DNA from 3 places in the Mesorhizobium sp. M0276 genome. Region 2 is predicted to be linked to each of the others. Evidence: predicted binding sites of a transcription regulator. Region 2 holds the regulator's gene; each other region holds the start of a gene.

Region 1 (3,279 bases), on a different contig from region 2:
TGGGGCGTGTCAAGCCGTTGTTTTCACGCGCACATCTCCCGTCGTTTGCCGCCACCGGATGACCCGGCGCCTCGCCTTGTCTGCACATGGCCGGCAAGATCAATGCCGGCCTGGCTTTGCGACTTGCTTATGCCAATCCTGGAATGTCGCGATTGGCAGACGGACAGTGAGCCTGTACAGGCAAGACAGTCGTCCCATCCGAGTCCACCGGAGACCGCCATGAAGCTGAAAATCGCAGTCCAGATGGACCACATCTCCACCGTGTCGATCGCCGGCGACACCTCGTTCGCGCTGTCGCTGGAAGCGCAGCGGCGCGGCCACCAGCTGTTCCACTACACGCCCGACCGGCTGTCGCTGCGCGACGGCAAGGTGTTTGCCCGCATCGAGGAAATGCAGGTGCGCGACGAGAAGGGCAGCCACTACTCGCTGGGCGAGAGGGTGCGCACCGATTTGTCGGAGATGGACGTGGTCCTGCTCAGGCAGGATCCGCCCTTCGACATGAACTACATCACCACCACGCATATCCTCGAGCGAATCCATCCGAAGACGTTGGTGGTCAACGACCCGGCCTGGGTGCGCAACAGCCCGGAAAAGATCTTCGTCACCGAATTTCCCGACCTGATGCCGGACACGCTGATCACCAAGGACCCGCTGGAGGTGGCCGCCTTCCGCAAGGAGTTCGGCGACATCATCATCAAGCCGCTCTACGGCAATGGCGGCGCCGGCATCTTCCATCTGCACGAGGCCGACCGCAACCTTGCCTCGCTGCTCGAAATGTTCGGCCAGATGTTCCGCGAGCCCTATATCGTGCAGCGCTACCTGAAGGACGTGCGCAAGGGCGACAAGCGCATCATCCTGGTCGACGGCGAACCGGTCGGTGCCATCAACCGGGTGCCGGCCGAACACGATTCCCGCTCCAACATGCATGTCGGCGGCCGCGCCGAAAAGACCGAGCTGACGGAACGCGAGCGCGAGATCTGCGCCCGCATCGGGCCATCGCTGAAAGAGCGCGGCTTCATCCTCGTCGGCATCGATGTCATCGGCGACTACATGACCGAGATCAACGTGACCTCGCCGACCGGCGTGCGCGAAGTGCAGCGCTTCGGCGGCGCCGACATCGCCAGCCTGTTCTGGGACGCGATCGAGGACAAGCGGAAGTAACCGTCTTCATTTCGTCTTAACTTGGTATTGCAACCGAGCTCTGTCCGGCTGCAACCTACGCGCTCATGCGTTCCTGTAATGTTCTTGATTTGGCCGGGGAATTGTGATTGTCTCACCAAAGGGGCTCCAACGCCCTAATGGCGCGGGCTCGGGCAAGCCCACATTCGGGGTGGGCAAATGGTGGCGCGGGTTCGCACGGTCGCTTTCCAGGGCATCGAGGCCGTGCCGGTCGACGTGCAGGTGATGATCGCGCCTGGCAAGGTCAACATGCATATCGTCGGCCTTGGCGACAAGGCGGTGGCCGAAAGTCGAGAGCGGGTGCAGGCGGCGCTTCATGCCTCGGGCCTGTCGATGCCGTCGAAGAAAGTCACGGTCAATCTGGCGCCCGCCGACCTGCCGAAGGAAGGCAGCCATTACGATCTGCCGATCGCGCTTGGCCTGATGGCGGCATTGGGCGCCATTCCGGGCGACATGCTGGCCGGCTACGTCGTCCTTGGCGAATTGTCGCTTGATGGCACGATTGCCGCGGTCGCCGGTGCCTTGCCGGCGGCCATCGCCGCCAATGCAGAGGGCAAGGGCCTCATCTGCCCGTTTGCCTGCGGGCCGGAAGCGGCCTGGGCGGGCAAGGAAATCGACATTCTGGCGCCGCGCAGCCTGATCGCCATCGCCAATCATTTTCGCGGCACGCAGGTGCTGTCGCGGCCGGAAGCCGGCATCCACGCCGCGGCACGCGACCTGCCCGACCTTGCTGACATCAAGGGCCAGGAGACCGCCAAGCGGGCGCTGGAAGTGGCGGCGGCCGGTGGTCATAACCTTTTGATGATCGGTCCGCCCGGCTCGGGCAAATCGATGCTGGCGCAGCGGCTGCCGTCGATCCTGCCGCCGCTGGCGCCGAAGGAATTGCTTGAGGTCTCGATGATCGCCTCGGTGGCGGGCGAACTCGGTGAAGGCAAATTAACCGACCGGCGGCCATTCCGCGCCCCGCACCATTCGGCTTCGATGGCGGCGATGGTTGGCGGTGGCGTACGTGCACGGCCGGGCGAAGTGTCGCTTGCCCATCACGGTGTGCTGTTTCTCGACGAGTTTCCCGAATTCACGCCGCAGACGCTCGATGCGTTGCGCCAGCCGCTCGAGACCGGCGACTGCATGATCGCGCGCGCCAATCATCGCGTGACTTATCCAGCGCGCATCCAACTGGTCGCGGCGATGAACCCTTGCCGCTGCGGCATGGCCGGCGAGCCGGGCTATCGCTGCCTGCGCGGCGAGCGTTGCCGCACCGACTACCAGGCGCGCATCTCGGGCCCGCTGCTCGACCGCATCGATCTCAGGATCGAGGTGCCGGCAGTGTCGGCCAGCGATCTGATCCGGCCCGACCGGGCGGAGAAAAGCGCCGAGGTGGCGCTGCGCGTGGCGCGCGCCCGCACCATCCAGCGCGAGCGCTTCGAACGGCTCGGCGCCACCCGCGCCACCACCAACGCGCATTGCTCGCCCTCGGTCATCGAGGAGATCGCCATGCCTGACGCCGCCGGCCTTTCTCTGCTCAAGGACGCCAGCGAGAAGCTCGCCTTTTCCGCCCGCGCCTATCACCGGGTGCTGAAGGTGGCGCGCACGCTGGCCGATCTCGACGCCAGCGAAACCGTCGGCCGCATCCACCTGGCGGAGGCAATTTCCTACCGCATGAGTTCGGAGCGCATGGCGCAGGCGGCTTGACGGGCAGGTGAGGCACCGCTTTCCCGGAGAAGGTGGCAAATCCCATAGGGACTATCTTGCGCACTGTGAGCGCGCCGGGGCCCAGCCATGAGCACTCGCATCGAAGACATGAGAAACCTCGGACCAGCTACGGCGCGGATGCTGGCGGAAATCGATGTTCTCTGTGAGGAGGATTTGCGGGGTCTAGGCGCGGTTGAGGCTTATCACCGTCTGAAGTTCCGATTCGGACAGCACATAACGATCAACGCACTCTATGCGATGGAGGCGGCGATCCGCGGTTGTGACTGGCGGGCGCTCGACAGCGGAACCAAGGAGCATCTGCGTCGGCAGGCTCGCTATGCAATCGCGCGGCAAGCCGACCCTGCCGAATGAGCATTCACATCAACGGTGACGTTGGGTCTGCCGGCG
Region 2 (3,279 bases):
CGACGGCAATTCGCTTGGGGCAGCGTCGCATGCCGTTTTCGGCGAGCTGCAGCAGGCGGCCACCGAGGAATGGGCCAAGGATCTCATTCGGGCCTGGAATACAGCCGGATGGTTCGAGATGCCGATCGAACTCGGCGACCAGCTCGGACGCTTGATCGGGGCCGCAGCCGGACAGACTGTTGTCTGCGACACGACGTCGATCAACATCTACAAGGTGCTACATGCCGCGATGGAGATGCGGCCCGGCCGATCGGCCATCGTCGCCGAGGCTGACAGTTTTCCCACCGACCTCTACATCGCCGAAGGCGTTGCCTCGACCCGGGATGGGGTCCTTCTGCGCCTCGCGGGCGTCGACGCGCCAACCATCGAAGAGCTGATCGACGAAAGCGTCGCGGTGGTGCTGGTCAACCACGTCAATTACAAATCGGGTGAACTGCGCGACATGGCGGCGCTGACGCGCATAGCTCATGCGGCCGGAGTGCTGATCGTCTGGGATCTATGCCACACCGCTGGCGCTCTGCCAGTCGAGCTCGATCATGCAAAAGCCGATTTCGCTGTCGGCTGCACCTACAAGTACCTCAACGGCGGTCCAGGCGCGCCGGCCTTCATCTATGCCGCGCAACGCCACCACGGCGCGATCAGCCAGCCGCTCAGCGGCTGGTGGGGGCATGCACGGCCCTTTGCCTTCGAACGAGGCTATGTTGCCGGCACCGGTATCCGCCGCTTTCTGTGCGGCACGCAGCCGGTCCTGTCGATGCGGGCGCTCAAAGGTGCGCTCGCAATCTGGAACGACGTCGACGTGGCGGCATTGCGAAAGAAAAGCGTCGCGCTGACCGAACTGTTCATCCAGCTCGTCGAAGCGAAGTGCGGCGCCTATGGCCTCACGCTGGAGAGCACCCGCGACGCGACCAGGCGCGGCAGCCAGGTGTCGTTCGTTCACGATCATGGCTATCAAATCATGCGGGCGCTGATCGAGCGCGGAGTGATCGGTGACTTCCGCGCGCCGTCAACCATCCGTTTCGGATTTACGCCGCTCTATGTCGGCTACAAGGACGTGTGGCTGGCGGTCGAGGTGCTGGAAGACATTCTGCGAACGGATGCATGGAAGGACCAGCGTTTCGCCGTCAAGGAGGCCGTGACCTGACGCAGTCGTCCCAACTGTTGTCGCATCGTTGCCTCTTGGTCGGATGATGGAGGGACGAATTTCCAGTGCACAAATCCGGTTGCCGCTGCTGGCCAACACTGGCATCAACAAATTAACCAAGGTTGGCATTTTGGCTTCGTTTCGTTCACGGCAGACGAACGCATGGAAGGCTGGAAATGCCCCGTCGCGGATCCATGGGCAGCTCATGCCAAAGCTTGGGCCAACGATGGGCGGCAGCCCATTAACCATAACAATTTCAATGCCGGAAAGCGCCTTGTGACGGCATGCCGTGATCACCCAAGCGCGCTGGCGCGCGCCAAATAATTTCAGCGGCCTTAACAGATTCATTAAACTTTAAACGGTTGCAGAACACAACTGGAACATATAGTGTTTGTTCTGGGTTTGTTTTCTGATTCTGGTTTTAGGTACCCTGGGGGCCGCCATGCTGACACGCAAGCAACACGAACTGCTGATGTTCATTCATGAACGCCTGAAGGAAAGCGGCATTCCGCCATCCTTCGACGAGATGAAGGAGGCGCTCGACCTTGCCTCCAAATCCGGGATTCATCGTTTGATCACGGCACTGGAAGAGCGCGGCTTCATTCGCCGGCTGCCCAACCGGGCGCGCGCGTTGGAAGTGCTGCGGCTGCCGGATTCGATCGCGCCCGGCCTCAACGCGGCGAAAAAGTTCTCGCCTAGCGTCATCCAGGGCAGTCTTGGTCAGGCCAGTCTCGGCCAGGGCGGCCTTGGCCGGCAGATCAAGCCGGCGTCTTCACGGATGCCTTCAGCCGGCAATGACGACGACGTGGTCTCCGCCGTGTCGATCCCTGTGATGGGGCGCATCGCCGCCGGTGTGCCGATCGATGCCATCCAGCACCAGACCCATTCGATCTCGGTGCCGCCGGACATGATCATGGGAGGCGAGCACTATGCGCTGGAGGTCAAGGGCGACTCGATGATCGAGGCCGGCATCTTCGACGGCGACACCGTCATCATCCGCAACGCCGATACGGCGAGCCCTGGCGAGATCATCGTGGCGCTGGTGGATGAAGAGGAAGCGACGCTGAAGCGGTTCCGCCGCAAGGGTGCCTCGATTGCTCTCGAAGCCGCCAATCCGGCCTATGAGACACGGATTTTCGGACCAGACCGGGTCAAGGTGCAGGGCAAGCTTGTCGGCCTGATCCGCCGTTACTGAGGCAGCTGCGGTTTAACGACGGGCTTGTCCGGTCTCTTGAAGGGCGGCAGGCCCCTCGCCTCACGCGAAAACTTGCGTTGCACGTGCCAAGGCCGGTAGGGCCTACCCACCGCAAAGCTGACCGTTGCCGGCGTGGTCGCCGACTGGCGATCGAAGAAGACGGCAGCACTGCCATTGCGAGCCAGTTGCCGTTTGGTGATGACGAGAACCAGCGGGTTGTGACAAGCGTCATAGGCCGTCGCGTCGTTGATGACGATCAGGTCGGCGAAGCCGCAGGCTTTCCAGGTGTCCTTTCGGTCCTCGACATAGGCAATGATAGCTCCGGACGGATGCCTGGCGAGACAAACGCCTGATGTGCAATAGAATGGCGCTCCCGGCGGCATTTCAGCCGCATCCTCGACGTCGAATTGCCCGTCGCCTTCGTCGAACACCTCCGGCGCGATAATGCTTTCGGATGTCAGCGCACGCTTCCAGTTGTCGACGGTGAATTCGTTCGGCCTGGCCCGGCTGACCGCGAGTTCGCCGCCGCCAATCGGCAGCGCCACCAGCCTCGCATCCTCCGAGACCAGCACGTCAGGTACGCGCGTATCCGAGACGGTCAACAGGCCGGCAAGCGCGAAGGGAAGCGCTGCGAGCCGCAACCATGTGGTCGCCATCGTCGCGATGACCAAGGCAATCGTCACCAGCACGACGGATTGCTGCGAAATCAAACCGATTGCGTCGACTGGCGAACGCTCGGAAATCCATCCGGACATCGCGATCATCACCGTCAGGCCTTTGCCCATCAGATAGAGGGCCGGCCAGTCCAACCCGAATGGCATCAGCAGCGCGCTGGCGACAGCCAGGAACATCACGACTGTTACGATAGGCATGATGGCCAGGTTGGCGAACAGGCTGAGCGGCGACACACGCTGAAAATGCCAGATGGCAAACAGCGCCG
Region 3 (3,279 bases), on a different contig from region 2:
AGGCGGGCAGGTCGGTGAACCACCGGTCGGCCTTACGGATGGAAAGCTCGGTGACTTCGCCGATGTGCTTGCCGGCGATCTTCACCGCCAGCGACTCGGGCTTCAGCCGATAGCCTTTGCAAGCCGGGCAAGGTGTGGCCGACATGAAGCGCTCGATCTCCTCGCGCATCCAGGCGGATTCGGTCTCTTTCCAGCGCCGCTCGAGATTGGGAATGACGCCTTCGAAAGTTTTCGTGGTCTTGTAGGAGCGCAGACCGTCGTCGTACTGGAAGGTGATCTCGCGCTCGCCGGTGCCGCGCAGGATGGCTTCCTTTGCCTCTTCGGTCAGGTCTTTGAACTTGTCGCCGAGCTTGAAGCCATAGGCCTTGCCGAGCGCTTCCAGCGTCTGCGCGTAATAGGGCGAGGTCGACTTCGCCCACGGGCTGACGGCGCCGTCGCGCAGCGAGATGTTTTCATCCGGCACGATCAAATTGCCGTCGATGGCGCGCTGGCTACCAAGACCGTCGCAGGTCGGGCAGGCGCCGAACGGATTGTTGAACGAGAACAGGCGCGGTTCGATTTCCGGAATGGTGAAGCCAGACACGGGACAAGCAAATTTTTCCGAGAACAGGATGCGCTCATGCGTCTCGTTCTTCGACTTGTTGACCGAATCCTCGCCGGTCTGGCTGGCGTCGAGCGGCTTGTCGGCGAATTCGGCGACAGCCAACCCATCGGCCAGCTTTAAAGCGGTTTCGATGGAGTCGGCGAGCCGTGTCGCCAGATCGCCGCGCACGACGATGCGGTCGACGACGACGTCGAGGTCATGCTTGTATTTCTTGTCCAGCGCCGGCACGTCGGCGATTTCATAGAAGACGCCGTCGACCTTCACGCGTTGAAAGCCCTTTTTCTGCAACTCCAGCAGTTCCTTGCGGTACTCGCCCTTGCGGCCGCGCACCATCGGCGCAAGGATGAACAGACGGGTGCCTTCCTCGACCGCCAGCACGCGGTCGACCATCTGCGAAACCGTCTGGCTCTCGATCGGCAGGCCGGTGGCCGGCGAATAGGGGATGCCGACGCGCGCAAACAACAGGCGCATGTAGTCGTAGATCTCGGTGACGGTACCGACCGTCGAACGCGGGTTCTTCGAGGTGGTCTTCTGCTCGATCGAGATGGCAGGCGACAGGCCGTCGATCTGGTCGACGTCCGGCTTCTGCATCATTTCGAGGAATTGCCGGGCATAGGCCGACAGGCTCTCGACATAGCGGCGCTGCCCTTCGGCATAGATGGTGTCGAAAGCAAGCGAGGATTTGCCGGAACCCGACAGGCCGGTCATGACAATCAGGCTGTCACGCGGCAGGTCGAGATCGACATTCTTCAGATTGTGTTCGCGCGCCCCGCGAATGGAAAGATATTTATGGTCGGCCATCGCCGGTCGCCGCCTCAGAATCTGGAATTTCCTGGAATGGCGAGTTTCCCAGCCATCCCCTATGTAGGTAGTTTTGCCGCCGCGTCGAGAGACGCCACAATTCCCAACAAAAGCGTTTAACCGTCTTTCGCGTAAACGGGCAAGCGGAAAGAACAAAGACCGAACACGCTCCTGACAAAGCTGTGCAAAAACTGACCTGTGCGTAATCTCCGGGCGATCACATTTTTCGGTATCTGTCTATTGCCGGTTGACGTCCCCGACACACGGGGGCAGACTCAGGCAGTCAACGAAGCCGGCCGTCTTTCGATGGTCTCGCCGCCCGGAGGCGGCCTGCGAGACGCCGCAGGCATTAGCGATTTGTGCTTCGAGACGACAACGTTGGAATGGACATAGGAGCGGAGCTATGACGCCACCGGATCGTCCCCCAGGGTTCCAGTTGTTACTGGAGCCGCGGCAGGCATAAGTGCCAGGGTCTAGCGTTTTCGCCACCCGACAAACCGTGACCTGCCATACTCCGTAAAAATCAGAGACTGCAGTCGGATCGTCGGCTGACGCCGCGTTGCATCCGAAATCAAATGCCGGCAGTACGCCCCCGGTAGAAGTTGGATTTGAGATCCAAAAAGGCCCCGTCCGTTTGCGCAAAGCACGGCGGGGCCATTTATGTGCGGATTGTCTTGTTGGCGATATGCCTGCGCGGCACGCCGGCACCACTATCAGTGGCGCGGCTGCCGGATTGAGCCGGCTCCGACATCGACGGTGATGCTGCCTGAAATCCTGACATCCGTGTCACCGATCTTGAACTGGCCGTTGCCGTTGCCGGGAAATGCGTCGTCGGGTTCGGGCTCGGGAGCCGGCTTGGCGATTCGATAATCGCCGGCCACGCCGGGCAGGGCCCTTTTTTGCGCTTGCGCCGAACTATCGTCTGCGAACGCCGACCCGATCGAGAGACACGCGAGCGCTACAATGGCGATCACACGGTGCAGCGTTCTGGGCGGATGAGTGTCGATCATCCCAGGATAATAGTGGCATGCCGCCGACGGGACCAGACCGACATCGTCAAATCTTCCAAAGCGTGTCGTGTTTCGAGAACGGATTCAGGCGACGCGTTTTAGCCCTTTGTCTTTATGCATGTCATTCTCCCAAAACCGGGCCACTTTGGGCGACCACTTGAGCGCCGGCGGGAATGCGATCCGGCCCACTTATGCCGCCTTTTTTCGTGTGTCGAAGACATGGTCGACGATGCCCCAGGCCTGGGCCTCGCGGGCGGTCATGAAGTGGTCGCGGTCCAGCGTGCGTTCGACCTCTTCATAGGTGCGGCCGCAATGCTGCGCATAGAGTTCGGCCATGTGCCGTTTCGTCTGGACGATGCGCTCGGCATGGCGCTGGATGTCGGAGGCCTGACCCTGGAAGCCGCCAAGCGGCTGATGCAGCAGGATCGTGGCGTTTGGCAGTGAGATACGACGCCCGGCCGTTCCTGCCATCAGCAGGAACGAGGCCATCGAGGCGGCAAAGCCCATGCACACGGTCGAGACCGGGCAACTGATGTATTGCATCGTGTCGTAGATGGCGAAGCCGCTGGTCACCACGCCGCCCGGCGAGTTGATATAGAGCGAGATCTCCTTGTCGGGATTGTCCGATTCCAGCGACAGCAACTGTGCGCAGACCAGCGCCGAGATGTCGTCGTTGATCTCGCCATTGATAAAGACAATGCGTTCGCGCAACAGCCGCGAAAAGATGTCGAAGGCGCGTTCGCCGCGGCTCGATTGCTCGATGACCATCGGCACCAGACTGGCAACACCGCTCATGATCTTCTCTCCATTGTCCCTGTTCAGGCTGCACGCAGCAAGCGGCGAGGCGTGTTTGCGGCGATTGGC

Evidence for each region. Region 2 encodes LexA, which represses DNA repair genes until DNA is damaged. Its sites were predicted from a motif close to TGTTCNNNNTGTGTTCNG; they were not measured.
Region 1: the regulator LexA is predicted to act here: its motif matches at 1,230-1,247, upstream of NKJ01_RS19550 (YifB family Mg chelatase-like AAA ATPase).
Region 3: the regulator LexA is predicted to act here: its motif matches at 1,554-1,571, upstream of uvrA (excinuclease ABC subunit UvrA).

Annotation. Positions count from the first base shown of each region.
Region 1 covers NZ_JAMYSC010000024.1:19,306-22,584, forward strand. The annotation lists gene gshB (glutathione synthase) at 220-1,161, shown strand; gene NKJ01_RS19550 (YifB family Mg chelatase-like AAA ATPase) at 1,339-2,871, shown strand; gene NKJ01_RS19555 (TfoX/Sxy family DNA transformation protein) at 2,959-3,243, shown strand; gene NKJ01_RS19560 (exopolysaccharide production repressor protein) at 3,248-3,279, opposite strand, start outside.
Region 2 covers NZ_JAMYSC010000035.1:47,209-50,487, reverse strand. The annotation lists gene kynU (kynureninase) at 1-1,144, shown strand, start outside; gene lexA (transcriptional repressor LexA) at 1,587-2,339, shown strand; gene NKJ01_RS24695 (ComEC/Rec2 family competence protein) at 2,333-3,279, opposite strand, start outside.
Region 3 covers NZ_JAMYSC010000039.1:51,090-54,368, reverse strand. The annotation lists gene uvrA (excinuclease ABC subunit UvrA) at 1-1,405, opposite strand, end outside; gene NKJ01_RS36510 (hypothetical protein) at 2,119-2,286, opposite strand; gene NKJ01_RS26050 (ATP-dependent Clp protease proteolytic subunit) at 2,605-3,210, opposite strand; gene NKJ01_RS26045 (SRPBCC family protein) at 3,234-3,279, opposite strand, start outside.